Regions from separate parts of the Serratia proteamaculans genome, predicted to be linked through region 1. Evidence: predicted binding sites of a transcription regulator. Region 1 holds the regulator's gene; each other region holds the start of a gene.

Region 1 (8,095 bases):
AAATAAGTGCGGGTACGACCATGCAACGCATCGGTAGCAGCGGAGAAACCAGCCGCATCCAGGGTATACAGGGTGGAAAGTACCAGCATAAAACGATGTACCGCTCTGCTCTGATCGGCATACTCGTCCGACAACAACAGCTCACGTACGGCACGCACGCGATCGCGCGGACGCGACACGGCGACAATCTTATCCTGCTCGGCGCTCTGAGCACTGCTGGCCGGCACAGCACGTAACGGCTGACCTGCGGTAAACTTCAACATGCGGCGCAAAATATCGGACGCGCTCTCACCAATATGTTGCGTGTGGCTGGCAATATAACGGTAGAGCTCTTCGTCGACTTCAATAGTTTTCATCTTTATCCAGTACTGTTTTTTTCTACTTAGAACCTGAAGCCAGATCCGGCATTCAAGTCATGGGATTATAAGGTTAAAAGCGCAGGTGCGAACATAACAATGTGCCTCAACACGGCAAAAGCAGACAATTACCTAAAGCCTGCTTGGCATCGGCCCTGCCAACCCAGCACCTTACCATGAAAAATCCGCGTTATTCATCGTGAGTTTCAATCATGATACCCTAATCTGAATCTCTCTCAGTATGAACTTTGCCATGAAATTACATTATCAACTGCTGGCTACCGAGTCCGACGCGCTGCCGGTGATCCTGATCCACGGACTGTTCGGCAATCTGGACAATCTCGGTGTGCTGGCGCGCGATCTCAACCAACAACACAGCGTGATTAAGGTCGATCTGCGTAACCACGGCCTGTCGCCCCGCTCAGCGGTGATGACCTACCCGGAGATGGCGAAGGATCTGCTGGCATTGCTGGATGATTTGCAGCTGGACAAGGTGATTGTGATCGGCCACTCGATGGGTGGCAAAGCGGCGATGGCGCTAACGGCAATCGCACCTGAACGCGTGGAGAAACTGATCATTATTGATGTGGCGCCGGTGGATTATCAGACCCGCCGCCACGACGAAATTTTTGTCGCCTTACAGGCTGTAAGCGCGGCCGGTATCACCCAACGCCAGCAGGCGGCGGAATTGATGCGCGACTATCTGCAAGAGGAAGGGGTGATCCAGTTCCTGCTGAAATCCTTCCACCAGGGCGAATGGCGCTTTAACCTGCCGGTATTGATCGAGCAATACGAAAACATCACCGGCTGGCAGGAAGTGCCCGCCTGGCCACATCCTACATTATTCATTCGCGGTGGCCTGTCACCCTACGTGCAGGACAGCTACCGCGCAGATATTGCCCGCCAGTTCCCGCAGGCTCGCGCGCATGTGGTCGCCGGTACCGGACACTGGGTGCATGCGGAAAAACCAGAGGCGGTGCTGCGTGCCATTCACCGTTTTCTCGGTGAAGCCTGAGCCGAACGCGACCTTATAACAGTGCAGACTCCGCCTAAAATAGCCATCTGGTGAAAAAACGCGCTAAAGATAACGGCTTAGCGCGTTTTGAGTTCAGTTAAGCATTGTCGTTGCTCCACCTGCTGGGGTAATATGGCGCGCTATAATTTTGCCGCCGTGCCGGGCGTGTTCATTAACGCCAGGCTGGGGGTAAATTTGGGTTAGGGTTTATTGGCCCGAAGTGTGTTAACCGAACCATCCAGAAGCGTCTACGCGCTTTTAGATGCAAACTCCCTTGCAGTACCGCTACCTATGGCAAAAGAACAAACGGATCGCACGACGCTGGATCTGTTCGCAGATGAACGCCGTCCGGGGCGCCCGAAAACCAACCCGCTATCCCGAGATGAACAGCTTAGAATCAATAAGCGTAATCAGCTTCGACGCGATAAAGTCCGTGGCTTACGGCGTGTAGAACTGAAGATCAACGCGGATGCGGTGGACGCCCTGAACAAACTGGCGGAACAGCGGAATATCAGCCGCAGCGAGCTTATTGAGCAAATGCTGTTGGCACAACTGGCGGACGACCAGCCAGAACATTGATCATTGCAGCCGCACATGCGGCGCGGCGTTAAGGATGACGCCCGATCAACATCGTTTTATTCCACCCGGCATCGCATAAACGCGATAAAACCCCGGGGTAAATTTCTGGCATGATACGCAATTACCGGTGAGGGATATCCCTTGTCATGGCATCATTTTAATCGGTGTTATCGTGGTCAGCGCTAACATCGTGTAATGCAATTAATTGAATTTAAAGGTTATACGCGATATGGCTAATGTAGGCATTTTCTTTGGCAGCGACACTGGCAATACCGAAAACATTGCCAAGATGATCCAGAAAATTCTTAAGCAACAGTTTGGCGACGATGTGTGCGAAATTCACGACATCGCCAAAAGCAGCAAAGAAGACCTGGAAGGTTTCGATATCCTGTTGCTCGGCATCCCAACCTGGTACTACGGCGAAGCCCAGTGTGACTGGGATGATTTCTTCCCGACGCTGGAAGACATCGACTTCAACGGCAAGCTGGTAGCGCTGTTCGGCTGTGGCGATCAGGAAGACTACGCAGAATATTTCTGTGATGCGATGGGTACCATCCGCGACATCATTGAACCGCGTGGTGCCGCCATTGTCGGCCACTGGCCAACTAAAGGCTACCATTTCGAAGCCTCTAAAGGATTGGCAAGCGACAGCCATTTCATCGGCCTGGCGATTGACGAAGATCGTCAACCGGAGCTGACCAACGAACGTGTTGAAGGCTGGGTAAAACAAATCGTCGAAGAGCTGAGCCTGGCCGAAATTGTCGGGTAACGCCAAAGGTTGAACAAAAGCCCTGCAGAGTGCATAGTGTTGCCGGCAGGGCCATCATTGGCAGTACTGATTACTGCAATCGAAGATACAAATTTGTAACTTCCCACATCGTCAAGGTAGACTGAGTTATCGGTTTATCCCGCCCATCAAGACGTTGCGTGTGTGACATGCAATAGTGCAATTATATCTTTGTTAACAACCGGCGGTTTCTATTTAGGTCAACCGGTTCTATAATGAGACGCAATTAACTCTTTGTGCCGACCGATGCCACAGGCGAGAACGCCTCAACTTGATTAGCATAGTAACAGGACTGAATCCGCATGACTGACAACAACACCGCATTGAAGAAGGCCGGCTTAAAAGTCACGCTTCCGCGACTCAAAATCCTGGAAGTACTGCAAAATCCGGAATGCCATCACGTCAGTGCGGAAGATCTGTACAAAAAACTGATAGATATGGGCGAAGAAATTGGCCTGGCTACAGTTTACCGCGTACTGAACCAATTTGATGATGCCGGTATCGTGACCCGTCACAACTTCGAAGGCGGCAAGTCCGTGTTCGAACTGACCCAGCAGCATCACCACGATCACCTGATTTGCCTGGACTGCGGCAAAGTGATCGAATTCAGCGATGAATCTATCGAAGCGCGTCAGCGTGATATCGCCAAACAACACGGCATCAAGCTCAGCAATCACAGTCTGTACCTGTACGGCCACTGTGCAATTGGTGACTGCCGCGAAGACGACACTCTGCACGACAAAAAATAATGCCCTTAACCGGCATCAAGAACCGCCTTAACGGCGGTTTTTTTATGCCTGCGACGAGCGGATAAAAAAATCCCCGGACAGGTCCGGGGAAAGTTCACAGCTTGAAATACGACAATTGCAGCGGCACTTCTCTCTCACTTCCCACTTACACTCACTTCACCGTCAACTCACCCGCCGACACGCGGATGGGCAAACTCTTCACAGCTCATACTCAAGAAACAGCAGCCGGTCAAAGAACAACGACCAGGCCTGATCGAATACACCACGGACACGGAACCCTTTGTTCAGATAAATTTGGCTGGCCTCACTGCTTTGCCATACACACAGCACAATGTTTTTCGCCTGGTGCCGATCAGCCTGCTGCTTTATCAGGGCGAACATCGGGTTAAAATGCCCCTGTCCGCGAAACTGGCTTTCAATCGCCAGGCTACAGATAAAATAATCATCCTCAGTGCACAGGCTTTGCACAAAGTGATCGTAAGCCTCATCAAGCGGCTTCAGTTCATCGCGGTAGTGGTAATCCGCTTTTACGCCATACAGCTCACTGACAGTAGCCGCATTGAAAAAGCCGACAAACGTCCCGCGCCGATCGTAAGCCACCGTGATCAGATCCAGATAAGGCTCGATATTTTGTGCCTGCTGTACCGACACCAGATCCAGCCCGGCCCGGTTGCCAGCAGAACAGTACTCCAGGTAGCTGGTACTAAAAATCAGCTTCGCCATGCGGGTTTTATCTGTTTCACTCGCCTGCCGTCCCGGTAGAAAATGCAATGATCCCCCCGACTCCGACAACACCGCATCCCCCTCTCCTGTGGTCTGGCACCAGTAATTACCCGCCGTAATCTGCCGCCGGTTATCGGCGATCAGGTATTCTCCAAACAGTTGATTTACCCGATCAAGCTGGCGGTCATGGGAAAGCACGGAATAATAGTGGTAATGGTCGATATCGGAACGGATCTGCGCTGGATAGGCCATACGCGGCACTTCATCGACGGTAAATATTTCCGCATGGCGTGCCAGATCCAAGGGTTGTTCAAGCCGCCAATCCACCTGCTCCAAACGGCTGACACATTGCAGATAACTGCGTTGCTCTTCCTGTGACAGCGGTAACCGTTCATCGGTGATCACATCCTCCAACAGGCGCATGCCACGGACTCCGCAGGTGACCGCCTGCGGGTCAGCGTTATACAGGACACCGTAATCCCGGCAGAAGCGATCATGACTGAGGAACGTACAGCCTATATAGCGACTCCACAGTTGATAAAAGGGATCAAACAGCTTCCGTTCATAAACCGAATTCTTGTCCGGGACTTCGCCACTTTCCGCCGCATAGATCTGATCCAACCCCGCCAGCATCTGGCACAGCGAGATATCCCCCTTGCGGCTGACTATCATGCCGGTTTCATCGAGAAACAGATTCAGCCAGCTGACGTGGCTGACCTCGCCCCCAGCCAGAAACTGAAGATAATCTGGCAGTTCAGGCTTGATCAAAAACAGCGTCGCCGATCGGTGGGGTATGGTATCGATATCCATGTACAGCCCCCCCATCTCGATCAAAATCAGAAAGCGGAAGTAGTCGGAAAGCGTGGCGTAATAGCGCTTATCATGCAGTTGATGGATAAAGCCCAGGTTGTCGCCGACCCTTTTTTGCGCCAGTTCGCTCAGTGAATGCACCTGCAGGCGATGATTACCGGCATCATACTCCCCCAGGTAGCCACCTTTTCTCACCGGTACGGGGATGAAATACGCATCCCTTGCCAGTTGCTGCGCGTCCCAAACCCACAACATGCCGACCCAGTCAGTCGTCTCGGCGCTAGCCACCGCCTGCTGCGCGTCCCCCCATTGGGAGATAACCTCTCTGGCATCGTCAGGGATAGCGCCCCCCAGCCAGATTCGGTGCAGCCGTTTTTCACTCGCTGCCAGCGGGCGGGTAGGAACGCAAAAGAGTGAAGAACAGCGGGCGGCATCGAATAAATGCCCATGTGCCGTCAGCCATTCACGCAGTTGAGTGACCCCACGCTGAAAACGTTCCAATATGACCAACGAGGCTTCACGTTGATACTTCACAAACTCAAACTTCAGGTCGTGGATCCGTGCCTCGTATTCGGCTCGAAACAGATCATCCTGGAGAACACCCAAATGCCCATCGTTAAGCTTCATCGCTACCATCCGTACTGATTTGGCAGCGGTGTAGAAGAATTTCTATATTTCACTGGTCTGTAAGCCCTGGCCGAAGAGCTGAACATAAATGTCTGAACACCAAAATCCTTTTTTTTATTCAGCCCCTCTCCATCACCGTATTCCAACAGCGCCAACACCGTATGCGAGCCGATATAACCGGCGCCGCCCGTCACCAATATAGCCATCATATATCCTTGTTTGTGTTTAAAATAAACGACTCACTCAGAAACCACCTAAACTTCCCGGGTCTTAAAACCGACAGGTAAAGCAATACAAAGCAGTAATATGGCTAACAGATAAACGGAGGAATGTGGCCCGTACTCGGTCAGGATCCCTTGTAATATTCCGGCCAGGATCACGCCGGTAGAAATGCTGTTGGTGAATAACGTGGTGGCCATACCCGCCCGTTCCGGCATTAAATCCTGGAAATACAGCATGCCGACGGTGGCAATAATGCCGATAAAAATGGCGTTAAACAGCTGCAAAGCCAGTAACCCGGTGGTCGAGGTAAACCACAGCATCCCGGCATAAAACACGATGCCGGCCACCATGGCCCCCGCCATCATCAGGCGCTTGCCCACTCGGTTTACGTAACGTCCCACCAGGATCATGATGGGGATTTCGATTGCGGCGGCGATGCCCATCATCCAGCCGGTCAGACTTTGCGGCAAACCCAGCTCGGCCGTGATATACAGCGGCACATCAATCAGATACATCGCGCTGCAGGTCCACATCAATACCGAGGCGAAAAACAGCAGGCTAATGTCTTTATCGAAGACTGTTTTTTGCTGTATGGCGACGTCATCGCCCACCACGGGGCGAGCGACCTCGGGCAATATCCACCAGGCCAGCAGTGTGACCAGCAGAAATATGCCGGCGGCAAAAATAAACATCGCCGTGAAGCCATAATTCACCACCAGCATAAAAGCCAACGGCGGACCAAAAACCCAGGCCAAAGAAAGTTGGGCGCGCATGATGGCGCTGAACATAGCGACGTTTTGCGATGAACGCTCCCCGTACTCTCGTGCCAGAGCGAATAATTGCGGTATCGCCGTATTGGCAATGGCGGTTAACAGCACGCCCGCCGTAATTAACGTCAGGTAATTGCGATTAAAAGCAAATAACAGACAGTTCCCTGCCGCCAATAAATAACAGATTAAAATCAAATAACGCCGGTCACGCTGGCGATCTGATTTTTTCGCCAATAAAAAACTGACAATAATGCCGACCCCGGCGTTAACCGCATAAAAAAAACCGACCCATAATGACGACACCCGCACCTCGGTGGTGAGGAATAGGCTTAGGGTCGGTATTTGCAGTGCCCCGGCAATCCCGGAAAAAAAAGCAACGACCATAAAGGTCAGCCGTATCGAATTCATCTCTGATTACCGTCGGTCGCTGCTGTTAACCATCAATAACGGCCCGCCTGCAAACAGACGGGCCGTGGCTCAGGGATTACACTTTCTCGGCGCGGCTATAGCGTTTGCCGTCTGGGCTGACCGCACGGATCAGCACCTCACCGGTGACGCCAGGCTTGACTTTGGCATCGTAACGCTGCCATTGCTTGCCACCGTCGGTGGAATACTCAATGCCCAGACCCGGCAACGAGATATTAGCCTCCAGTTTGCCCCCCATCACGCGGGCACCCGGCACTGGCAACCGATAACTCACGCCGCCCTTGTCCAGTTTCGCCAACTCTCGCTGGCCGAGGATATTGGCAAAACGCAGCCAGTCCCGATCCAGTTTTTGGCTGTCGATAAAGTGGGTTTCGCCACCTTTATATTCCCGACCCACCTTATAATCCTGCTCCCAATCCGCCCGATGCCATGCGCGCTCAGCCACTGACAAGGAACGCGGGAAGATCATGTACTCCATTTGATCGTCAGTGCGCTGAGTTTCACTCCACATCTGGGCGGAGATACCGTAAGCACCCGGCCACGGCTTGTCGCTCTTGGCGGTAAAGTGATTGCCATCGCGATCAACCGAAGTTTCGGCGTTCTGCGGCAGGTTGTTCGGGGCAAAGCTGAACATCTTCTGTTCGTCGCTGAAACGGGTGCCCCAGTAGTAACCGCGCTCGTCCGGGTTCACCTCATACGGGAAGTCCATGTAAACGTAATCCGGGTTGGAAAGGATCACTTCGTAACCTTTATTCGCCCAGTCGTTGGCGCTATCAAAACCGCCCCAATACAGCGTATCCCAGAAGTTAACCCCAACCCGTTGAGTGGCGAAGGCCTTGGCATTTTTCGCGTCTTTCAGGCCGTCCTGCCAGGCCTGCATTCTGTCGATGCCATGCGCTTTCACCAGTTGACTGACTTCCACACCAAAGTAGCTTGGCAGATGTTCCATATCGGCGACTTTGCCGTCTTTGATCATCTTTTGGCAGACCTGGGACTTCGCCCATGGCTTGTCTTCTTTGCTCTGATCGATA
Region 2 (8,095 bases), 2.5 Mb from region 1:
TCCACCACCATTTAAAAAGCCGACCTCAGGGTCGGCTTTTTGCTTTCTGTCTTTCCTCCTCCATCCCGAACACCGAATTACAGCCATTAAAAAAGGCCGCCGAAGCGACCTTTGTCTCACTGAGGTTTCGGCTTAGCCCAGAACCAGGCCTGCGATGGACGCAGACAGGATGCTGACCAGCGTAGAACCGTATACCAGCTTCAGACCAAAGCGGGACACCACGTTGCCCTGATGCTCGTTCAGCCCTTTAATCGCACCGGCAACGATACCGATGGAAGAGAAGTTGGCGAAGGAAACCAGGAACACCGACAGGATCCCCATGCTGCGAGGAGAGAGTTCAGCAGAGATTTTCTGCAGTTCCATCATCGCCACGAATTCGTTGGAAACCAGTTTGGTCGCCATGATGCTGCCTACCTGCAACGCTTCGTGCTTAGGAATACCCATAATCCAGGCGAATGGATAGAAGAAGTAGCCCAGGATTTCCTGGAAGCTCAGGCCGAAGATGGCGCTGAACAGGCCGTTGAGCGCGGCGATCAGGGCGATAAAGCCGATCAGCATCGCAGCAACGATAATAGCTACTTTAAAACCAGCCAGAATGTATTCACCCAGCATTTCGAAGAAGCTCTGGCCTTCGTGCAGATTGCCCAGATGCAGTTCTTCTTCTTTACTGGTGTCATACGGGTTGACCAATGACAGCACGATAAAGGTGCTGAACATGTTCAGTACCAGCGCGGCGACCACAAACTTGGCATCCAGCATGGTCATGTAAGCACCGACGATGGACATGGAAACCGTAGACATCGCGGTTGCTGCCATGGTGTACATGCGCTTTTCTGACATCTTGCCCAGAATATCTTTATAGGCAATGAAGTTTTCAGACTGGCCCAGGATCAGCGAACTGACGGCGTTGAAGGATTCCAGCTTGCCCATACCGTTTACTTTTGACAGCACGGTACCAATAATGCGGATGATAAACGGCAGTACTTTAATGTATTGCAGAATACCGATCAGCGCAGAGATGAAGACGATCGGGCACAGTACCTTCAGGAAGAAGAAGGCCAGACCTTTATCACCCATACCGCCGAATACAAATTCAGTCCCTTGCCCAGCAAACCCGAGCAGCTTGTCAAACAGCGCTGCGAATCCTTTTACAAAGCCTAAACCCGCTTCCGAATGCAGGAAGAAATAGGCCAGCAGTACTTCAATAACCAACAGTTGTATAACGTAGCGAATGCGGATGCTTTTACGATCGCGGCACACTAACAGTGCCAGAACCGCAACCACCACTAACGCCAACGCAAAGTGCGCAATATGGGACATGTTTGCTCCAAACTTGAGGCAGGCTGAATTTCGGATGTCATTTTATGTAACGCCACGTTTAAAAACGAGAGGTCTATTGCAAATATGGAAAGTCATAGTGGGATATGTCTTAAATTAGTACGGTAAAGCATAAAAAATCAAGAGCTTAATGAAACCATATGAAATTCCTATTCCTGTGCTAATTCCATTATAAGACCGATTGTGCTCTGAATCAGGCTCGGCAGAGTACGGAAAATATCCATCTACCCGCTAAACCTTTCGTTAAACCCGTGGTTTTTCTCTATCGCAGAGATAAGTATTACCGCTCTAAACGCACTTGATAATTATTATCATTTACATAAAATAACCTCAGGCTTAATAGACGTAAGGGTTCAGAGCATGCTGAACAGTCGCGTGGTAGAGACCACTCAGCGCCCATCCAGAAAGATCAAACTCTCCCTGATGGGGCCCGCATTTATCGCGGCTATCGGCTATATCGACCCTGGCAATTTCGCCACCAATATCCAGTCAGGGGCTTCTTTTGGCTATACCCTGCTGTGGGTGGTGGTGTGGGCCAATGTGATGGCGATGCTGATCCAGCTGTTGTCCGCCAAACTGGGCATTGCCACCGGTAAAAACCTGGCGGAGCACATTCGCGATCGTTTTCCACGCCCAGCGGTCTGGGCCTATTGGGTGCAGGCAGAAATCATTGCGATGGCGACCGATCTGGCCGAGTTTATTGGTGCGGCTATCGGTTTCAAACTGCTGTTGGGCGTAACGCTGCTGGAAGGGGCGATCCTGACCGGTATTGCCACCTTCCTGATCCTGATGCTGCAAAAACGTGGGCAAAAACCGCTGGAATGGGTGATTGGCAGCCTGCTGCTGTTTGTCGCCCTGGCTTATATGGTGGAGCTGGTGTTCTCCCAGCCGCAGTTGGGACCGTTGTTAAAAGGCATGGCGCTGCCGGATTTGCCGAACGGCGATGCGGTGTTTCTGGCTGCGGGCGTACTGGGCGCTACCATTATGCCGCACGTGATTTATCTGCATTCGTCGTTAACCCAGGCCGCTGGCGAGAATTCAAAGGCCGATCGCTATGCCGCTACCAAGTTCGATGTCGCCATTGCCATGACCATCGCCGGGTTTGTTAATCTGGCGATGATGGCCACCGCCGCCGCCGCTTTCCATTTTAATGGTCATAGTGGCGTCACCGATCTCGACCAGGCCTATCTGACGCTGCAACCTTTGCTGGGGCAGGCGGCAGCGACCATTTTCGGGCTGAGCCTGGTGGCTGCCGGGCTGTCTTCTACCGTGGTGGGCACGCTGGCGGGGCAGGTGGTAATGCAGGGGTTCGTGCGCTTTTACATTCCGCTGTGGGTACGCCGCGTGGTCACCATGCTGCCGTCATTTATCGTGATTATGCTGGGGATGGACGCTACGCGCATTCTGGTGCTAAGCCAGGTATTGCTGAGTTTCGGGATTGCCCTGGCACTGGTGCCATTGCTGTCGTTCACTGGTAATCGTGAGTTGATGGGCGAGATGGTGAACAGCCGTACCATACAGACGATGGGTAAGCTGATCGTGGTGGTAGTGGTGGGGCTGAACGGTTATTTGCTGGTCAGCAGCCTGCTGTGAGCACCTGTTAAATGAAAGGCCGGCATGATGCCGGCCTTTTGCTGTTAGTCGTCGTGGTCACCATGACCATGGTGACCGTGATCGCGGTCATCATGGCGACGATCTTTCCAGTGGTGTTTATCATGATGCTTGTAGTAGTGCTTATCGTATTTGCGATAGCGGCCTTCATGATAGTAATAATTTTTGCGCCAGTAGTCGTTGTCGCGCCAGCGATAACCGTCCCAGTTGTAACCCCGGCGGTTGCGATCGCCCAGGTAGCGGCCCTGATGGCCCTGCCACCAGTCGCGGTCACGCCAGTCATAACCGTCCCAGTAACGGCCACGGTTGTCTTGTTCACCGATACGTAATGACACGCCCGGCATCAGATCGATACTGAGGCCGTCCGCCTGGGCTTGCTGCATGACAGGCACCGTTGACACCACCAACAGGGCGGCCAATAACAGAGGTTTAAACATGAATTCTCCTTTCCGCCGCAGCGGGTTGGCCGGTTTTATAAGTAATGAAGCGCGTTCATCAGTTTATAAAATGGCCTTATAGTTTTACCTGCAATAGCGGCATCTTAGCCTGTGGGGCTAGGGTTGAATCTTAGAGAGATTCTGAAAAGCGGTGTGGGGCAGCTGATTTAAGATTTGTCTGGCGAGGATAGACGATCGCCGGCGTGGGATCCGGCGATCATTGTAACCGATTACACTAATATTTGTTCGATCTGGGCAATTTCGGCATCGCTGAAGCTGCGGTTAGCCAGCATGCCTACCGCGTCTTCAATCTGACTGGTCTTGCTGGCACCAATCAGTACCGAAGTGACGCGATCGCCACGTAATACCCAGGTCAGTGCCATTTGCGACAGCTTTTGCCCACGCTGTTGCGCCAATGCATTGAGTCGACGCACTTTTTCCAACTTATCGTCGGTGAGCTGACCGGGCTGCAGAAACTGACTGCCGCTGGCGGCGCGCGAATCTTGTGGAATACCGTGCAGATAGCGATCGGTCAGCAGACCACCGGCCAGTGGTGAGAAGGCAATGGAACCTACGCCGTGTTCTTCCAGCGTATCCAGTAACTCGGGTTCAACCCAGCGTTCGAACATCGAGTATTTGGGCTGATGGATCACGCAAGGCGTGCCGAGTTTTTGCAGAATGCGAAACGCTTCGCGTGCACGGTCGGCCGGGTAGTTTGATAGCCCGACGTACAGTGCCTTGCCCTGACGCACCAGCAAATCCAGCGCGCCCATGGTTTCTTCCAGCGGCGTATCCGGATCGGGACGATGGTGGTAGAAGATGTCCACGTACTCCAGCCCCATGCGTTGCAGGCTTTGATCCAGGCTGGCGACCAGATACTTTTTCGATCCCCAGTCGCCGTAAGGGCCAGGCCACATGGTGTAACCGGCCTTCGAGGAGATAATCAGTTCATCACGCCAGGGCTTCAGGTCCGCGTTAAGAATACGGCCGAAGTTTTCTTCGGCGGAACCGGGAGGCGGACCATAGTTGTTGGCCAGATCAAAGTGGGTGATGCCGCGATCGAACGCGCAGTGGATCAGCTTGCGCGCATTGTCATACAGCGTGGTGTCGCCAAAGTTATGCCACAAGCCGAGTGAAATGGCCGGCAGTTTCAGGCCGCTACGGCCGCAGCGGCGGTATTCCATACTTTGATAACGTGAAGAATCAGCCTGGTAGAGCATAGGAACCCTTTTCAGCAGAGGTGGAATGAATTTTAGTGTATGCGTTTCCATTGCGGTTGTCAGAGTCGCCGATCACGCTTAATCGCCATAACGTTATAAATACAACTTATGAGGTATAACTTATGCCTGCCAAGGGTGCGTCGATGTAACGCTGGGTTGCCAATCCCTTTTTAAACACAAAGCTCGAAATTCATACCACATCTTCGATACTTAATACTGACAATCTCAACTGTTGGCAGGTGATGATCATGAATAAAACCTATAGGGTGGCCGATTACCTACTCGATCGTTTGGCTCAGATCGGTATCCGACATTTCTTTGGCGTGCCCGGGGACTACAACCTGCAGTTTCTCGATCATGTCATCGCTCATCCGCAGATCACCTGGGTAGGCTGTGCTAACGAGCTGAATGCCGCCTATGCCGCAGATGGTTATGCACGCTGTAAACCGGCTGCCGCTTTACTGACCACTTTTGGCGTGGGTGAACTGAGCGCGGTCAACGGCATTGCCGGCAGCTACGCTGAATACTTGCCGGTGATCCACGTAGTGGGTGCCCCCACATTACGTGCCCAGCAGGCTGGAGATTTATTGCACCATTCTCTGGGCGATGGCGATTTCGGCCACTTTGCCCGTATGGCGAAAGAGGTCACCGTCGCGCAGGCCAGCCTAACCGCCGACAACGCCGAGGCAGAAATAGATCGGCTGCTGACCATCGCCTTGTTTGAGCATCGTCCGGTTTATCTGCTGTTGCCGAGTGAGGTGGCAGAAGCACCGCTGGCATCCCGACCGGCACCGCTGATGCTGCGGCAGGCCCATTGTTCTCAGGTGTCACTACAAGCCTTTATCGCCGCCGCGCGGGAAATGCTGCTGCCGGTCAAGCGGGTCTCCCTGCTGGCGGATTTTCTGGCGGAACGCTTTGGGGCTGAAAAGGTGCTGGCACAGTGGATGAATGAGGTTGATATGCCACATTCAACCCTGTTGCTTGGCAAGAGCGTATTGGATGAAACCCATGCCTGCTTTACCGGCACCTATGCCGGTGCGGCCAGCGATCCGCAGGTGAAGCAACTGATTGAGGGCGCCGATGTCGTCATTAACGTCGGCGTGCGTTTTACCGATACCATTACCGCTGGCTTCACTCATCATCTGCCGGTGGAGAAATGCATTGATATTCAGCCGTTTGAAGCACGGGTAGGGCAGCAAGTCTTCAGCCAGATCCCAATGCGAGACGCGGTCATTGCGTTGCACCAGTTGACGCTGACGTTGGTAAAACAATGGCAATTACCGGCGATTAAACGCCCGGTATTACCGGATCCGAACGGCAGTGGTTTGGATCAGCACGGTTTTTGGCAACAGATGCAGGACTTTCTGCGGCCGGGCGACATTGTGATCGCCGAGCAGGGCACGGCCTGTTTTGGTGCTGCGGCGCTTAGTCTGCCGCAGGGCTGTCGGTTTATCGTCCAGTCGTTGTGGGGGTCTATCGGTTATACCCTGCCGGCGGCATTCGGTGCCCAGACGGCGGAGCCGGACCGTAGGGTGGTGCTGTTAATCGGCGACGGTTCGGCACAGCTCACCGCACAGGAGCTGGGCTCGATGCTGCGCGACGGGCTGAAACCGGTGATCTTCCTGCTCAATAATGACGGTTATACCGTTGAGCGGGCTATCCACGGCCCGCAACAGCGTTACAACGATATCGCCCAGTGGAACTGGACGCAGTTGCCGCAGGCGTTAGCCGGCGAACATCAGGTGAAAACGCTGCGGGTTACTGAACCAGAACAGTTGCGCCAGGCGCTGAGAGAAGTCGGCGACAGCCCGCAACTGGCTTTTGTGGAAGTGGTGCTGCCAAAGATGGATATTCCCGAATTGCTGGATACCGTCTCGCGCGCCATTCAGTCGCGTAACGCGGCGGCCTGATCCGTCGCGTTCTCCAGCAGGCGTTCCAGCAACCAATACCCCGCCGGCCCTGGCGGGGTCAGTTTCGACCAAACCGCATCCACTGAAATCAGCTTCGGCCATCCGCGTGGCTTAAGTTCGGTTAATTTGTCATGGCCATATTGCCGCACCAGCCAGTTCGGCAATGTGGCCCAACCGACCCCTTGCTCGGCCATTTCCAGCAGCATCAGGTAACTGGGTGCCGACCAGACCCGGCCCTGAGGACGGGACGCACCGGCGCCGGTGTAGGTGTTCAGATAGAGTTGGCGGGTGCTGGACAGTTGTTCCGGCGTGGGGGAAGGCGTCTGCGCCAGCGGGTGCGAGTGGGTGACGAACAGCCCCATCTCCGTCTGTTCCGGCAGCCGTGCAAAGCCGATATCCGGTGGATAGCTGGCCTGCACTTCCACCATACCCAGATGCGCACGGCCACTTTGCAACAGATCCAGTACGTCGCCGTCCTCGGCGATCATGCACTCCAGCTCTATGTCCTGATAGCGTTGTTCAAAGTGCTGCATCAGGCGATCGTGGTGGGTGGGTTGGTAGGTATCGGAAAAAACGATGGTCAGGCGGGGTTCTATATTGTCCGCCAGCCGAATACTCAGCGCGTCGAGTCGTTCGCTGGCCGTGAGAATGTCCTGCACATGGGCCAGCACTTTGTGACCGGCGGCGGTTAATACCGGCTGGCGTGCCTGGCGATCAAACAGGTTTAGCCCGAGATCGGCTTCCAGATTGGCGATCGCGGTACTGACAGTGGACTGACTTTTGCGCAGCTTGCGCGCGGCGGCTGAGAAAGAACCGAGGGCGGCGGCCTCAACAAACGCCTGTAGGGCTTCGGGAGAATAGCGCATGATGTATCTACTTTATCGATGGAACCTATTTTTAATCTACCCAAAAAATCGATGATAATCACCTGAGTTTAGTAGGGGGCGAATATATTCGCTCCAATTTATGCGGGCGCGGCATGCAGCGCCCCTACAAATTCATAAGGGATAAAACAGGTGATGTATGCAACTGCAAAACAAGTCTTTCGTTGAACGTATCGTCCACGCCGTCGGTTTCGAAACCATTGCCGTGATGGTCTGCGCCCCGTTGGGCGCGTGGTTGTTGAACCGTTCGATGGTACAGGTCGGTGCGTTGGCGGTGATGTTGTCCACCGTCGCCATGGTATGGAACATGGTTTATAACACCGTTTTTGACCGCCTGTGGCCGGTGGGCCGCGTGGTGCGTAATCTTAAAGTGCGGGTGTTTCATGCCCTGGGCTTTGAGGCCGGTTTTGTGTTGATCGGCGTGCCCATTGCCGCCTGGATGCTGAGCATTTCTTTGGGGCAGGCGTTTATGCTGGAGATCGGCTTCTTCCTGTTCTTCCTGCCGTACACCATGTTCTATAACTGGGCGTACGATACGCTGCGTCAGCGTTGGTTTGAGGCGCGTCAGCCAGTCAACTCCTCCGCTAAATAAGGCGTCGTCATCCCTGCGATTCTCAGGTAATGTCGGATAATTGCAGCAATGACTGAGGAGCAAACGATGAAAGTGTTGGGCCTGCTGGGCGGCATGAGCTGGG
Region 3 (8,095 bases), 1.3 Mb from region 1:
TGGCAGGATAGATTGAACGTCCTGAAACTGTATAGGTTTACCATTCAGCGGCATGATTGATTTGGGTCCTGTCAGCGGGACGAAGCTCAGCTTACGCCGGCTTTTGTGCCTGTCGAAGTGTAATAACATTATAATGTTATTATCATCAGATGCACTAAATGAAAATGATCAGGCTGGTAAACAGGGGCCTTTTAGTGACAAGGTTACTAATAATAGATATTAATAATATAATTCAATTTATTGATTAATGGGATTTTTTGCAGGAAGGGGAGTGATTAGCCGCCAACAGAGGGTGACGGCTAACGGGGATCATTTTTTATCGCGGGTCAGTTTATCGAGGTAGCCCATCACAAAGGCGGAAAGCACGAAGGTGAGGTGGATGATCACATACCACATCAGCTTGTTGTCCGGCACGTTCTTGGCATCCATAAACACTCGCAGCAGATGGATGGAAGAAATGGCGACAATCGACGCGGCCACCTTGCTCTTCAGCGAGGTGGAGTCCATTTTCCCCAACCAGCTCAGTTTTTCTTTGTCGTCGCTGATATCCAGTTGCGAAACAAAGTTCTCGTAGCCCGAGAACATCACCATCACCAGTAATCCACCCACCAGTGCCATATCGATCAACGACAGCAGCGTCAGAACCAAATCCGCTTCTGCGATGGCGAATATGTTTGGCAGAACGTGGATGATCTCCTGGAAGAATTTTATCGACAGCGCCAACAGGGCCAGCGACAGGCCAAAGTAAACCGGCGCCAGCAGCCAACGAGAGGCGTACATGGCATTTTCTAGAAAGCGTTCCATAGTCATCTGAGTTCGTTACAAAAAGTGGGGCACAGTATAACGCAACAGGCCCGGCAAATGGCAAGTGACCGTGGCGCGATTAAGGGGGATTTCACCGGGACTGTAGCTGTTCTGGCCGAGGGGTTAATTCCCTCTTGTTATAAGGTGCTTTTATAGCGGTTTACTCCGGCGTGATTTATTTTGCCAATATATATTGAGCTATCTTGAAATTATACTAGGATTTAAATGTCGCAGAATAACATGGCGATAATCCTTTATATCGAGAGAGAATTATATATAACGGAAATGAATTAATCGAATGGAGATGGAGATGGAAAATTCCCTGAATGGAAAAGCAAGCGGTTGGGACAGCGTTAATGATTTGCTGAATTACCATAACAGAGGTAATGGATTAACCCTTAATAATAAGCCTTCTTTTGGTGTGGAACAGGCCGGTAAACAAATAGCGCGCAGTGAGCAGACCTGGAATGGTATTCATGTTACCGGTCAAGGCGCTACTGTGACTTATTCCTTCCCGGATTGGGATTATAATCAGAATAATTTAAATACCCGTTTCGCTGACCAGGACACCGGCCTTAGCGCCTTCACTGCCGATCAACAGGCGCAGGCCAAGCTCTCGCTGCAGTCCTGGGCGGATGTGGCAAACCTTAACTTTGTTGAGGTAGCCCCAGGGCAAAAGTCCAACATTACCTTTGGTAATTATCAGGGCGACGGCCAGGCCTACGCGATTAAGCCTTTTAGCGGTGCCGGCAACGACTACCGCGGGCATAATACCGATGGTCAAAGCTGGTTCAATATCAATTACAAGTATGAGGATGCCCGGGATGGGGTTTACGCCAACCTGCACCCTGAATTGGGTAACTACGGGCGTTTGAGTATCACCCATGAACTGGGGCATACGTTGGGACTGGATCATCCTGGCAAATATAATGCCGATGAAAATAATCCACCCAACTATAGTATGGCGAGTTATGCCGAGGATACCCGCCAGTTCAGCGTGATGAGCTATTGGGATGAAGCTGTTACCGGCGGTGATAACGGTGGCCATTATGCTGCCGCACCGTTGGTTGACGATATTGCCGCTATTCAGTATCTCTATGGCGCCAATACCACTATGCGCACCGGGGATACGGTGTACGGGTTCAATTCCAATACTGGCCGGGATTTCTACACGCTGACGGACAGCAACCAGAAGCTGGTGTTCTCCGTTTGGGATGCGGGCGGCAACGATACGCTTGATTTCTCGGGCTATACGCAGAACCAACGCATCAACCTGACGGAAGGCTCCTTCTCTGACGTCGGCGGGTTGACCGGCAACGTTTCCATCGCTCTGGGCGCCATCATTGAAAATGCCATTGGGGGTTCAGGGAATGATGTGATTGTCGGCAATGATGCGGCCAATATTCTCCATGGCGGTGCGGGCAATGACGTTATTTACGGTGGCGGCGGACAGGATCAGCTATTCGGTGGCAGCGGCAAAGATATCTTTGTTTTCGCGGCGGTGAGTGACTCGCCAATCAAATCACCGGATAAGATTTTGGACTTTGAAACCGGCATCGACAAGATTGATCTGTCCTTCTTTAATCATGGCGATAAAGGCACAGACTTTATTCACTTCGTCGACGGTTTCAGCGGTCAGGCGGGGGAGGCACTGCTAACCTATAATTCACAAAGTAACTTAAGTGAGTTAGCGCTAAATATAACTGGCCAGGCCGCCCCGGACTTTCTGGTTAATATTGTAGGGCAAGCCAATACGGCCACTGACTTTATTGTTTAAATCTGCAACGGTGGGTTATGCCCACCGTTTTTTAAGGTCTTTGTTCTTCATCCCTCCTGACAGTCGTCTCTCTGACCCGGTACCTGCGTCACTTCGTAAGGATTTCGTAAAAATTGAGGAATATCCCAGCAATAGATTTAATAGGGCTATATCGATATTGCTTATGATAAGTATTATCATTATCATCTGTCCCATCAAGTCTACGCAGAAAGACCTTTCTTTAAGCATTATTACTTTTTATTAATATCATTTATCCCGGAAAACCACCGGGAGACGAAGCAACTGGGAGCGCATACTAATAATTACTGCAGGGCTAACACATGCGCAAAACCTTTAATTACCGGGGAGTTATCGGACAGTCTTTCCTGTGGGGAACCTTGTTCACCACCGCCTTTAACGTGAATGCCGAGGTAAAGAAAAACTTAACAGAAAAGACCACGCAAAATGAAGAGGAAATAACGGTTGTTGCACCGGTGATTGAGAAGAAAGTCGGTACCCTCACCACAATTTCTGCGCAGGATATGCAGAAAAAGGGCGGTAATGATTTCGGTTCGATTATGCGCTATGAACCGTTGATTAGCGCCACCGGAGTTAGTGGCGGCTCATCCTCAGGCAAAAGCGGGTTCGATCGCAGTGGCTACACCGGCTATAACATCCGTGGTCTTGAGAGTAACCGTGTCGGGCTGGATGTCGATGGCATTCCACAACCGGATGCCACCGGGCGCAGCTATGTCAGCCGTGCCGGTCTAAACACCTTTGGCATTGGCCGCGACTATCTTGACCCCTATATGTATGGTCAGGTGGACATCGAGTCAGGGGCCACTTCAACCGAACGTAGCAACACCTCCATCGGCGGTGCGGTGTCGTTTTCACCGAAGTCGGCGGACCAGTACCTGTCACCGACCAAGCCGACCTATTTTGGTTACCAAAGCGATTATGACTCCGCTAACCGCAGCTGGCATAACGGCATTACCGCAGCGGCGGGTGATGAACAACTGCGCGGGGTGTTTGTTTATAGCCGCCGCGATGGTCAGGAAACGCGTAACAACAGCGGTACCCACCAGGCTTATCCGGCCAACTGGCATTCCAACGCGTTGATGGCTTCCGGCATCTGGCAGCCGAGTGACGAACATAAACTCACCGGTACGGTGGATTATTACGACAAAACCAACCACACCCATTACGACAGTTGGAACTCGGCCGGCAGCGCCATTCTTGGTACCGCCCAGCAGCAGAGCAATACGCGCCGCTGGGGTATCAGCCTGAAAGATGAATGGACGCCGTTCAATGATTACGTCGACACCCTGACATCGAAAGCTTATTACCAGCAAACTCAGGCGCACGACAACACCTACATGCCGACCAGTACCGGCAGCATGGAACGGGTTTACTCCGACTACAACGTCAACACCTACGGTTTTGAAACGCAAATCGCCAAAACTCTGGGTCGGCATACGTTGAGCGGTGGGCTCAATGGGCGGATCACTGATACCGAGCGCCCCTTCCGTGAAGAGCCAGCCCCCAGTGCATTTACCGCCATCATGCAGCCGGAGTCAGACAGCCGCAGCTACGTGTTGGGCGGGTTTGTTCAGGACCGGGTCCAGTTTGATCTGGACGGGCACGGTTTTGCCGTGGTACCTGGCGTGCGCGTGACTCACCAGAGCACCAAGCCGCAGAACCTGAGCAGCCTGACCACCGGCAGCACGGTGCTGACGGAATCCGAACTGGAAACGCTGTACGGCAAAAGCAACACCGATACCCAGGTATTGCCATCACTCAGCTTCCAGTACGACATTACGCCGGGGTTGATGACCTACCTGCAATACAAACGCGGCGCACAGTTCCCGAATGCCAGCCAGCTTTATGGCTCCTGGAACCTTGGTTCCAGCTACGCGGGTACGGCGCAGTACGCGTTGATCGGCAACGCCGATCTGAAAACCGAGACCAGCAACAATCTGGAATGGGGCGTGAAGGGGGAAGTGGTGGAAGGGGTGACGTTGCGAACCTCGTTGTTCTACAACACCTATAAAAACTTCATCGCCTATACCCGTTATCAGCGTGCCAGCAGCCCAGACCGGTTCACTAACGTGCCTTCCAATATCTACACCATTTATCAGGCGGAAAACCGTGACAAGGCCTACATCTACGGCGGGGAAGTCAGCACCCGGCTGAATTTTGGCACCTGGTTTGAGCAGGTTAACGGCCTGAGCGCCAATTTTGCTCTGGGGTATAACCAGGGTAAATCCAAGTCCAGCTACTCCGGTGACAAATATGTCGATATCGACAGCGTCGCGCCAATGAAGGCGATAGTGGGTGTGGCGTGGGATGATCCGGCAAAACGCTACGGTGCGGCGGTGACCGCGACCTTTGTCAAAGGCAAGCAGGCAACGGCTACCAACCGTGAAAGCTACAACAACGCCAGCGGTGGAACGCTCACCGACTCTACGGCTGAGTATCTGCGCGTGCCGGGTTACGGTCTGGTCGATATGTCGGCCTACTGGCAGGTGGCCCGCAATGTGAAGCTGAGCGGCGGTGTATATAACATCACCGACAGAAAATACCGCGATTACCTGAGCAGCCGCGAACTCACGGACTCCACCAATCAGGATGCATACGATAATGCCTTGGCGGTCATGCCGGGAAGAACCTTCCAGCTTGGCGTCAACGTAGATTTCTAAGCCCTGCTTTGAATGCAACAGCCGTCGCTCACCTTTGAACGACGGCTGTTGTGTCAGTCATCTTCTCCATAAGGAGCTAGCGGATGCAATCATGGATTATCGGACTACTGATGCTGCCGTTTTCGCTGTTCGCCGGCGAGCGCGTGATAGCTATTGGCGGTGACATCACGGAAATTATTTATGCGCTGGGTGCGCAGCAAACGTTGGTCGCACGCGACAGTACCAGCCAGCAACCACCGCAGGCCAGCGAATTGCCGAATGTCGGTTATATGCGCCAGCTCAACGCCGAGGGGATCCTGGCGATGAAACCCACGCTGGTGATCGCCAGTGAACTGGCACAGCCGTCATTGGCCTTGCAGCAGGTTGAACAGGCCGGGGTTAACGTGGTAACGGTGACCGGCAAACCCGAATTAGGTGTGATTAACCAAAAGATTGCCGTTATTGCAGCCACTTTGGGACGAGTTGCCGAGGGGCAAATTCTGCAGGCCGAACTGGAGCGTCAGATCGCCGCCGTACCTACTCGCCCGTTGCCCGTCAGGGTACTGTTCATCATGGCGCACACTGGGATAACGGCCATGGGGGCAGGCAATGGCACCGCAGCCGATGGTGCCATTCGCAGCGCCGGGTTGGAAAATGCCATGGCTGGGGTGGCACGTTATCAGTCGTTGACTCAGGAGGGATTGGTGGCTGCTGCGCCACAGTTATTGGTAATAGGTAAAGCCAGTCTGCAACGGCTGGGCGGAGAAACCAATCTTTGGACATTACCGGGGTTGACGTTTACCCCGGCGGGTCAACAACGGCGGCTGTTAGTGATTGATGACAACGCCTTGCTGAGCTTCGGGTTGGCGATGCCGACTGCCATCGGCCAATTGCGACAGGCGGCGCAGGCGGTTATGCCTTAACTTTTAGCCCCTTTATTATCCACATGTCCTAAGGAACGCTCGGGGAAGCAGCGATCGCGCAGACGCTGCTTTAACGCTGCTGCCTCCGGGAACCCACCGTCGATTTTTCGATCCCAAATGACCACGTCATCAACGGTTACCTGGTAAATGCCTCCGGTGCCGGGAACCAGCGTGACGGAGGCCAAATCGGTGCTGAAAGTATGGAGTAACTCTTGCGCCATCCACGCGGCTCGCAGCAACCAGTTGCATTGCGAGCAGTAATGGATCGTGACGGCAGGGGATGTTTTCATGGATTGGACCTGAGCGGTAACATTGCCAGCATCATCGGATGCCACCGCGATGCTGTCAATGCGTCACTCAGGGGCGAAAAAGCGTTAAATCGATCTGCCATTTATTGATTTTGTTGTACAGCGTGGTCCGCGACAGCCCGAGCATCTGGGCTGCCTGCCTCAAATTGCCACCATTGGATCCAATCACCTGAATGATATGAGCGCGTTCATTGTCTTCCAGTCGGCTTGAGGGGGCGGCGTCCGCTTCTGGGGGCCTGCGCCGCATATCCTCGGGCAGGTCGCCCACGTCGATCAGTAATCCTTCACACAGGTTCACCATCCGTTCCACCAGGTTTTCCAGTTCGCGCACGTTGCCCGGCCAGGGCCAGGCGTTCAGACAGGCCATCGCCTGCGGTGAAACCTGCGGCGGGACTTTTTTCATCCGCGTACTGAGCTTATGAATGAAGCCGTTGACCAGTTCGGCGATATCTTCCCGGCGTTCACGCAGCGGCGGAACCGGGATCGAGAGCACGTTCAGACGGTAATAGAGATCGCGCCGAAACGCGCCGGTCTCCACTGCCTGTACCAGGTCACAATGGGTGGCCGCAATGATGCGCACATTTACTTTTACCGGGTGTGCCGCACCAATCCGCAGAACTTCGCTTTCCTGCAGCACGCGCAGCAGGCTGGTTTGGGCTTCCAGTGGCATTTCGCCAATTTCATCGAGCAGCAGGGTTCCTCCGTCTGCCAGTTCGAATTTGCCGGCGGAACCGCCACGGCGCGATCCGGTAAAGGCACCGTCTACGTAGCCAAACAGCTCGCTCTGTACCAAATCGCGCGGTAAGGCTCCGCAGTTGACGGCGACAAAGGGTTCGTTGCAACGTCCGCCGCCGTTGTGGATCGCCTGGGCAAACAGCTCCTTGCCGGTGCCGCTTTCGCCGGTCAACAGCACCGTGCTGTCACTGCGGCTGCAGGTGCGCGCCTGCGTGATCGCCTCGCGCATGCGGCTGGAGTGGCCGTAAATCATTTCAAAGGTATAGCTGGCGCTGACCCCCATTACCCGGCGGGTAATGGCGCGGATACGTTGGTTCTCTCGCAGGGATAGCACCCGGCCGTCATCCGGTGCGGGCATCAGGGAAATCACGCAGGAAAGGGCGGGCTTGCCTGCCGGCATAAACACCATTTCACGGTCGTTGCAAAACGGCATGGTCAGCAGTGAACCGGATTGTGGGCGCAGCAACTCATCGATAGAGAGGTTGCCGGGTTCCAGACCGTCAAAAATCTGGCGGGCATAGCGATTAACGGTTTTCAGCCGCCCCTGGCGATCGCAAACCATGACGCCTTCATTCAGGGTTTCCAGAATCGACTGTTGTTCGGCCAGCAGCCGGTGCAGCTTTAGTTGCTGACCAACAGCCTCTGCCGCCGCCTGCACGGTGCCCAGCGTATGGGCATTGAAATTATCCGGCGTGGCGGTGAGCGTCAGCACACCAATCATCGCGCCCTCGGCGTTACGTACCGGTGCGGCGGCACACTGGCGATGCCGTTGGCGCAAACCCAACTTCCAGTTCTCGCCGCTTAATACATATACCAGGCGCTGTTCCAGCAGGCAGCGGGCGGTGCAGTTGGTGCCCTGAACCTCTTCACGCAGAATGCTGCCGACCGGCG
Region 4 (8,095 bases), 810 kb from region 1:
GGCCCCGACCGCACTGGGTGGCCTGGTAGGCGTCTTGCTGGCGAATAAGTCTTCGCGCAAGCTGGTGGGCAAATTTGGCAAGAATGCGTTGATTATCGGCGGCAGCGCGGCGGTGGGCGCGGTGTTGTGGAATAAGTACAAGCAACGGGTGAAAGAAACCCATCAGAATGAACCGCAGTTCGGTCTGCAAACCACGCCGGTGGATTTGCGCGCCAAACGGCTGGTGCAGGCGCTGGTGTTCGCCGCCAAGAGCGATGGCCACATTGATGCGGAAGAAAAACTCGCTATCGACCACAGCCTGGAGCAACTGCAGGTGGGAGAGGAAGCGCAAAAATGGGTACAGGAAGCCATTGAGCAGCCGCTGAACCCGGATCTGCTGGCCCAGAGCGTGAAGAATGAAGACGAAGCGCTTGAAGTTTATTACCTGAGCTGCATGGTGATCGACGTCGATCACTTTATGGAGCGCGGCTATCTCGACGCACTGGCGCAGTCGTTGAAGATCCCGGCGGACGTTAAGCAGGGCATAGAAAACGACGTGAACGAGAAAAAACGCGAGCTGGCCTAGCGCCGCTTGGCAAGCCGGGGGGAATCGTGTCACTCTTGCCTTAATCAAGGTAAGCGGATGATTTAGCAATGATGACACCCCCTAAGGCAGAAAAACGTCCTTATCCCATCACGATCCATGGCGACACGCGTGTAGATGACTATTATTGGCTGCGCGACGACGAGCGCGCAGACCCCCAGGTGCTGGACTATCTGCAGGCGGAAAACGCCTTTACCGATGCAGCATTGAAGCCGCAGCAGGCATTGCGCGAAGCCCTGTACGAAGAGATGGTAGCGCGCATTCCTCAGCAGGAGCATTCGGTGCCTTATGTCCGGCACGGCTACCGCTATCAGACGCGCTTCGAACCGGGTAATGAATACGCGATTTACGTCCGTCAGCCCCAGGCCGAGAGCGAGCATTGGGATACTCTGATCGACGGCAATCAGCGTGCCGAGCAGCGTGAGTTTTATACTCTGGGCGGGCTGGAAGTCAGCCCAGACAACCAAAAGCTGGCGGTTGCGGAAGATTTCCTTTCCCGCCGCCAATACGACATTCGCTTCAAAAACCTCAGCGACGATAGTTGGGCCGATGAAGTGCTGGAAAACACCTCCGGCAGCTTTGAATGGGCCAACGACTCGGCTACCGTGTATTACGTACGCAAACACGCCAAAACACTGTTGCCTTATCAGGTCTACCGCCACGTGGTGGGTACCGATCCGCAGCTCGATGAGCTGATCTACGAAGAGCAGGACGACACCTTCTACGTCGGGCTGGAAAAGACTACCTCCGATCGTTTTATTCTGATCCACCTGAGCAGCACCACTACCTCGGAAATCCTGCTGCTGGACGCCGATCGCGCCGACAGCACGCCGCAGATGTTTGTGCCGCGCCGTAAGGATCATGAGTACGGTATCGATCACTATCACCAGCATTTCTATATCCGTTCCAACAAGGACGGCAAGAACTTCGGCCTGTATCAAAGCGAGCAGGCGGATGAAGCGCAGTGGCAGACGCTGATTGCCCCGCGCATCGAAGTGATGCTGGAGGGCTTTAGCCTGTTCCTCGATTGGCTGGTGGTGGAAGAGCGCAGCGAAGGCCTGACCCAACTGCGACAGATCCACTGGCAGAGTGGCGAAGTGAAGCGCATTGCCTTCGACGATCCGACCTACACCACCTGGCTGGCGTACAACCCGGAGCCGGAAACCGAGCTGCTGCGCTATGGCTACTCATCGATGACTACGCCGACCACGCTGTATGAGCTAAATCTCGACAGCGACGAACGCGTGATGCTCAAGCAGCAGGAAGTGAAAAACTTCACCCCGGAAAATTACCGCAGCGAGCGGGTATGGGTGAAGGCGCGTGATGGTGTTGAGGTCCCGGTTTCGCTGGTCTACCGCCACGATAGCTTCGCGCGCGGCACTAACCCGCTGATGGTGTACGGCTACGGCTCTTACGGCAGCAGCATGGATCCAGCCTTCAGCGCCAGCCGCTTAAGCCTGTTGGATCGCGGTTTTGTGTTTGTGCTGGCACACATTCGCGGCGGCGGTGAGCTGGGCCAACTGTGGTACGAAGACGGCAAACTGTTTAAAAAGCAAAATACCTTCAACGATTTCATCGATGTGACCGAAGCGTTAATCGCCCAGGGCTACGGTGATGCCAAACGAGTGTTCGCCATGGGCGGCAGCGCCGGTGGCTTGCTGATGGGGGCTGTGATTAATCAGGCGCCTGAGTTGTTCAACGGCATTGTGGCGCAGGTGCCGTTTGTCGACGTGGTCACCACCATGCTCGACGAGTCTATTCCGCTGACCACCGGGGAATACGACGAATGGGGCAACCCGAACCAGCAGGCCTATTACGACCACATTTTGCAATACAGCCCGTACGATCAGGTCAAGGCGCAGGATTATCCGCATATGCTGGTCACCACCGGCCTGCATGACTCTCAGGTGCAGTATTGGGAACCCGCCAAGTGGGTGGCCAAGCTGCGTGAGCTGAAGACCGACGATCGCCAACTGCTGCTGTATACCGATATGGATTCCGGCCACGGCGGCAAGTCCGGGCGTTTCAAAGCCTATGAGGACATCGCGCTGGAGTACGCCTTTATTCTGGCGCTGGCGGAGTAACCTTCAGGCGGGCGGCTGGCGCTGCCCGCTTTTTTCAACCGATCAAATAGTATTTCAGCGTGTGCTTCATGTCCGGGCTGAGATCCTCGATGGATTTCAGCATCCAGCGTAAATAGCCAGGGTCTTCCTGCGCGACGCGATCAATTTCCTGCCCACGATACTTGCCGAACTTAAACTTCTTCAGCAGCACCGGCTGGTCGGTGATTTGCGCCATCTGTTCCGGCGTCCAGCCTGAATCCTTGATGATGCGTTGTAACAGCGCAGCGGTCACGTAGCAGTCATATAACGCCCGGTGCGGATACAGCGTGGTGTCCTGTGGCAGTTGCACATCGAGATTCAGCGCATAGCGCAGGTATTGGTTGCCGTATTTGATGTCCGGGTACAGGTTACGCGCCAGTTTCATGGTGCATATCCAGGCACCGCGCATTTCCGGCAGCACACCGCGATCGAAAGCCGCATTGTGCGCAACATAATAGGGACTGCCCTGATAGCGGCCGATCGCCACCGCGATGCGCGGTTTCCCTTCAACCATCTGCTCGGTGATGTGGTGAATGGCCATGGCCTCAATGCCAATGGGGCGGTCGGGGCTGACCAGGTCGCTCATCGGGTTGGTGATTTGTCCGTCGATCAGATCAACAGAAGCCACTTCTACCACGCCGCCTTCCAGTCCGCAGGTTTCAGTGTCTATTACGCGTAAATTCATGGTTTCCTCAGAGTGGCTGCACAGGTTTAGCTTAACCGGCAGCCGTGCTCCTGCCAACCGTTGAAAGGGACCAAGGTATTGCAGGCAACAAAAAACCCGCCTTGGCGGGTTTAATTACGGTTAGAAGTTCGCTTACTCGCCGGTCGACTGGCCTTTCTTCGCGCGTTTGCCTGCACGTTTTTCTGCAGGGGTTTTCAACGGCTTCTTCTTCGCATTTTTTTTGCTATCCATTCCCTTACTCATGATGGCCTCTCAGTTACCTATGGTTGGGTGGGTTGCTCAGCCATTAACCCCCTTACGCCTGTTGGATGCAAGCATGAAAGCCGGTGGTTTTGTTAATTGATTGTTTATAGGCAGAATTTTGTTTTCGTATGAATGGCTGCTTAAATATTATGATATGTTATAATATAACAATTGAATGATAACCGGAGAGCACAATGAAGGTTGTGACCTTATTAAACCAACAGCAGCTCCTGGCCATGCCGGAGTCTGAATACATGAACCCGGCTCAGCAGGCGTTTTTCCGCCAGCGCTTGCTTGATGAGCAACAGAAACTGTTGCAGCACATTGAGGCGCTGAAACGGGATATCGACGGCGGCGAAGTGTCCGGTGATGAAGCGGACAAAGCGGCCCGCGAAGAGGACCTGCGATTGCTGTTCCGTCAGTTGGATCGTGAAAGCCGGTTGCTGCCGAAAATCAGCGCGGCCTTGACCCGATTATATAACGGCGAATACGGCTATTGCCGGGAAAGCGGGGAACCTATCGGCCTGGCGCGTCTGTTGCTGCGGCCGACGGCGGAGCTAAGCATTGAAGCGAAAACTGCCCAGGAAATGCGCGAACCGCATCTGCGTAAACGGGGCTAAGATCACGGCTGGCCACCCATAACCAGCCGGCATTTTGCTGGCTGGTCGTATTCATTTTAAGCAAACGCACCCTAACTTGTTGGGGAGTGTAGGAGTTTTCAGGATTTACCGTTGACCAAATGGGCCGCTTCGGCTTTGATGAGGGTATGACCCACAGAGAGACGGAAGCGCCATGGAACAATTACGAGGTTTGTACCCGCCGTTAGCAGCATATGACAGCGGTTGGCTGGACACTGGAGATGGCCACCGGATCTACTGGGAGCTGAGCGGCAACCCGAACGGTAAGCCGGCGGTCTTCATTCACGGCGGGCCAGGCGGCGGTATTTCCCCTTATCACCGCCAACTGTTCGATCCGCAGCGCTATAAGGTGTTGCTGTTTGATCAGCGCGGCTGTGGTCGCTCCAAACCGCACGCCAGCCTGGACAACAATACCACCTGGCATCTGGTACAGGATATTGAACGGCTACGCGAAATGGCCGGTGTCGACCAATGGCTGGTGTTTGGTGGTTCCTGGGGCTCGACGTTAGCGTTGGCCTATGCGCAAACCCATCCGCAGCACGTCAGCGAAATGGTGCTGCGTGGCATCTTCACACTGCGTAAGCAGGAGTTGCATTGGTACTATCAGGACGGCGCTTCACGCTTCTTCCCGGAGAAATGGGAGCGCGTATTGTCGATTCTGTCAGAAGAAGAGCGAAAGGACGTGATTGCGTCTTATCGCCAGCGCCTGACCTCAACGGATCTGCAGGTGCAGCTTGAAGCGGCAAAGCTGTGGAGCGTGTGGGAAGGGGAGACGGTGACCTTGCTGCCAAGCAGCGAGTCGGCTTCTTTTGGTGAGGATGACTTTGCGCTAGCTTTCGCCCGCATTGAAAACCACTACTTCACCCATCTGGGCTTCCTGGACAGCGATGACCAGTTACTGCGCAATGTCCCATTGATCCGCCATATTCCTGCGGTGATTATCCATGGCCGTTACGATATGGCTTGCCAGGTGCAAAACGCCTGGGATCTGGCGAAGGCCTGGCCGGAGGCAGAGCTGCATATTGTCGAGGGAGCAGGGCACTCCTTTGACGAACCGGGGATCCTGCATCAGTTGATGCTGGCCACCGACAGGTTTGCTGCCAAATGACACTGAGCCCGCCATGACGGCGGGTTTTTTTTATTTGGACTTCGGCTCGTACGGCAGACGCGAATACTTGTGCGATTCGGCACGGTAATGCGCCACGCGTTCGCGGAAATAATCACGCAGGTGCGCCGGTTGTTCGCGCTCAACCATTTCTGGGATCACCGGCATGTTGTAGCGTTCTTTAAACGCCACGCCGGAAGCCGCGAGATCAACGTTCACTTTGTCCATCTCTTCTTTGGAAAGCTCTGCCAGATTGTAACCCACCGTATTCTCCTTACTGTTACCGCATTGGATCAGCGCAGAAGGTAATGCACCCGGCGGCACTTGGCAAGCCTGAAGCGCAAAGGGGGCGGTGCATCAGTAATAACCCACTGTGGGTGAGGTTATTTATTACTCCAATAGCAATGCAATTTATTTATTATTTTAAATAAGAATGATTCGCCTTTTGATTAAATATACAGATGTAAATGGTTATCATAATAATTTAAATGAATAATTAATGTTTTTATAACTCATTGATTTTTAATTTATTTAAAATTAAATCGATAATGATGTGAATCAAGTGTGTTTATTTTGTTTTCACCAAGGCATAATGCGGAAAATTAAATTGATACCTGCAAAATAAAAGGAATAATTATGCTGACGCCAGAAATGACCAAAAAGCTGAATGAGCAACTGAACCTGGAGTTTTACTCCGCCAACCTGTATCTGCAAATGAGCGCGTGGTGCAGCGATAAAGGCTTTGAAGGTGCAGCTTCATTTCTTAAAGAGCATTCTCAGGAAGAGATGCAACACATGCAACGCCTGTTCGAATACCTGAGCGATACCGGTTCTCTGCCACTGTTGGGCAGCATCGCTGCACCACCGGTTGAGTTTGCCTCCCTGGCAGACGTGTTCCAGCAGACTTACGAACATGAACAACTGATTACCCGTCAGATCAACGAATTGGCACACGCGGCAATGACTGCCCACGATTACTCTACCTTCAACTTCCTGCAGTGGTATGTTGCCGAGCAGCACGAAGAAGAGAAGCTGTTCAAATCCGTGCTGGATAAACTGGCACTGGTGGGGACCAGCGGCAATGCACTGTTCTTCATTGATAAAGATCTGAAGAAAATGGGTGCGGCCGGCGAAAGCGCTAACGGCCAGGTTTAATCGCTTTTGTTAAAACCGCGTGTCGGCTTTGCCCGGTGCGCGGTTTTTTTATGCCCTGAGTTTATCGCGGTTATGCAGCGATATGTGCTACTGGATCGCAAAATGCCAGCGTTCTGCTCGACTTGCATAATGACACTCGTTATCATTTGACCCGATACGCTACAGGGATGGTAGAGAGTTAAAACAGTGGGTTACTCGCTAATCACTTCTTCTGTTTACCCGTGGCGCAATCATCTGCGGTGGGGTGGGCTGCTGATACATCGCCAAGGCGGTTAGCCTTACCCCTTATCACCCTCGATTATTGCTTTAAGGGATATCACTGTGATCGGTAAAATTCGTTCTTCTTATCGCCTGCTTTCCACTATTTTCGTGCTGTTTGTCGGTTTGTCTTCACAGCAGGCGCTGGCGCATGCTCATTTGAAAGTTGAAACGCCGGCGGCAGATGCCAGCGTGAGTCCGGCACCGAAAGTGCTGACGCTCAACTTCTCAGAAGGTATCGAGCCTAACTTTAGCGGCATTAAAATCACTGGCCCGGACAACGCCGAAGTGAAAACCGGCAAGTTGCAGCTTGATGCGAACAACAACACTCAGGTCAATCTGCCTATCGAAGGCGATCTGGCGGCCGGCAAATATAACGTCAGCTGGCATGTGGTTTCGGTCGACGGTCATAAAACCAAAGGCCAGTACAGCTTCACCGTAAACTAACCCATGAGTCTGGCGACCCTGTTTGTCCTGTGTCGCTTTGTGCACTTTGCGGCGGTGATGCTGATGTTTGGCTCCAGCCTGTTCACCGCCTTATTGTCGCCGCAGCGCCTTTCCCCGTATCTCACCCGTGACGTGCGTCCTTTGCTGGTCTCCTGTACCTGGCTTGCCGGGCTTTCTGCCGTGGCGTTGCTGGCTATTCAGGCCGGACAGATGGGTGACGGCTGGGCCGACACCTGGCAGTTGGACGTGTGGTGGGCGGTGCTGGGCACCACCTTTGGCGAAGTCTGGCGTTGGCACCTGGGCATTTCATTACTGGCACTGCTGAGCCTGTGGCTGGCAGAACCTCGCCGCACGCAGCTTTTGGCGCTGCTTTCCACACTGTTGCTGGTCAGCATGGCATTTATCGGCCATGCGGCAATGCATGAAGGGGCGCTGGGCGCACTGCACCGTGTTAACCATGCGTTGCACCTATTGGCAGCCGGTTACTGGTTTGGCAGTCTGCTGCCGTTGCTGGTTTGCCTGCGCTACCTGGCTCAACCACAGAGCCGCAGCGATGCAGTGACTACATTGATACGCTTCTCGCGTTGGGGCCACCTGGCGGTAGTGCTGGTGGTGTTGACCGGCGTGATTAACAGTTTGATTATTCTGGGCAGTTGGCCGCTGGATGTGGATTCTCCTTACCAGCGCCTGCTGTTGTTCAAAACCGCGCTGGTGGCGCTGATGGTGATGGTCGCATTGGCTAATCGTTACGCCATCGTCCCGGCGATGAGCAGTATGCCGCAACTGGCACAGCGAGGATTGGTGCTGGCCTGCTGGATTGAAGTGGGGCTGGGCGCGGGCGTGCTGCTGTTGGTCAGTTTATTTGCAACCTATGCGCCG

What was found. The regulator Fur, encoded in region 1, represses iron uptake genes when iron is present. The targets are predictions, from matches to a motif close to ATAATAATGAGAACNACTATCAA.
Positions count from the first base shown of each region.
Region 2: a site for Fur is predicted at 1,637-1,659, ahead of QOT07_RS17950 (Nramp family divalent metal transporter). Genes of this name have one in related genera too.
Region 3: a site for Fur is predicted at 2,745-2,767, ahead of QOT07_RS12195 (TonB-dependent receptor domain-containing protein). Genes of this name have one in related genera too.
Region 4: a site for Fur is predicted at 5,818-5,840, ahead of ftnA (non-heme ferritin). Genes of this name have one in related genera too.

Region 1 covers NZ_OX461105.1:1,294,646-1,302,740, reverse strand. The annotation lists gene seqA (replication initiation negative regulator SeqA) at 1-356, opposite strand, end outside; gene ybfF (esterase) at 598-1,371, shown strand; gene ybfE (LexA regulated protein) at 1,663-1,950, shown strand; gene fldA (flavodoxin FldA) at 2,180-2,719, shown strand; gene fur (ferric iron uptake transcriptional regulator) at 3,040-3,486, shown strand; gene QOT07_RS06040 (glycosyltransferase) at 3,685-5,646, opposite strand; partial or broken gene QOT07_RS06035 (NAD-dependent epimerase/dehydratase family protein) at 5,778-5,852, opposite strand; gene QOT07_RS06030 (MFS transporter) at 5,901-7,046, opposite strand; gene QOT07_RS06025 (beta-N-acetylhexosaminidase) at 7,123-8,095, opposite strand, start outside.
Region 2 covers NZ_OX461105.1:3,844,171-3,852,265, reverse strand. The annotation lists tRNA gene QOT07_RS17960 (tRNA-Ala) at 1-7, shown strand, start outside; gene QOT07_RS17955 (NupC/NupG family nucleoside CNT transporter) at 133-1,320, opposite strand; gene QOT07_RS17950 (Nramp family divalent metal transporter) at 1,699-2,931, shown strand; gene QOT07_RS17945 (DUF2502 domain-containing protein) at 2,976-3,386, opposite strand; gene mgrA (L-glyceraldehyde 3-phosphate reductase) at 3,617-4,606, opposite strand; gene QOT07_RS17935 (alpha-keto acid decarboxylase family protein) at 4,855-6,516, shown strand; gene QOT07_RS17930 (LysR family transcriptional regulator) at 6,492-7,382, opposite strand; gene QOT07_RS17925 (multidrug/biocide efflux PACE transporter) at 7,540-7,992, shown strand; gene QOT07_RS17920 (aspartate/glutamate racemase family protein) at 8,059-8,095, shown strand, end outside.
Region 3 covers NZ_OX461105.1:2,592,794-2,600,888, forward strand. The annotation lists gene fabZ (3-hydroxyacyl-ACP dehydratase FabZ) at 1-54, opposite strand, end outside; gene QOT07_RS12185 (TIGR00645 family protein) at 310-804, opposite strand; gene QOT07_RS12190 (serralysin family metalloprotease) at 1,115-2,581, shown strand; gene QOT07_RS12195 (TonB-dependent receptor domain-containing protein) at 2,902-5,259, shown strand; gene QOT07_RS12200 (heme/hemin ABC transporter substrate-binding protein) at 5,343-6,161, shown strand; gene QOT07_RS12205 (Rdx family protein) at 6,158-6,451, opposite strand; gene QOT07_RS12210 (sigma-54-dependent Fis family transcriptional regulator) at 6,519-8,095, opposite strand, start outside.
Region 4 covers NZ_OX461105.1:2,101,825-2,109,919, forward strand. The annotation lists gene QOT07_RS09915 (tellurite resistance TerB family protein) at 1-565, shown strand, start outside; gene QOT07_RS09920 (S9 family peptidase) at 634-2,667, shown strand; gene exoX (exodeoxyribonuclease X) at 2,702-3,370, opposite strand; gene QOT07_RS09930 (TraR/DksA C4-type zinc finger protein) at 3,808-4,233, shown strand; gene pip (prolyl aminopeptidase) at 4,406-5,359, shown strand; gene QOT07_RS09940 (DNA polymerase III subunit theta) at 5,390-5,620, opposite strand; gene ftnA (non-heme ferritin) at 5,993-6,511, shown strand; gene yobA (CopC domain-containing protein YobA) at 6,833-7,216, shown strand; gene copD (copper homeostasis membrane protein CopD) at 7,220-8,095, shown strand, end outside.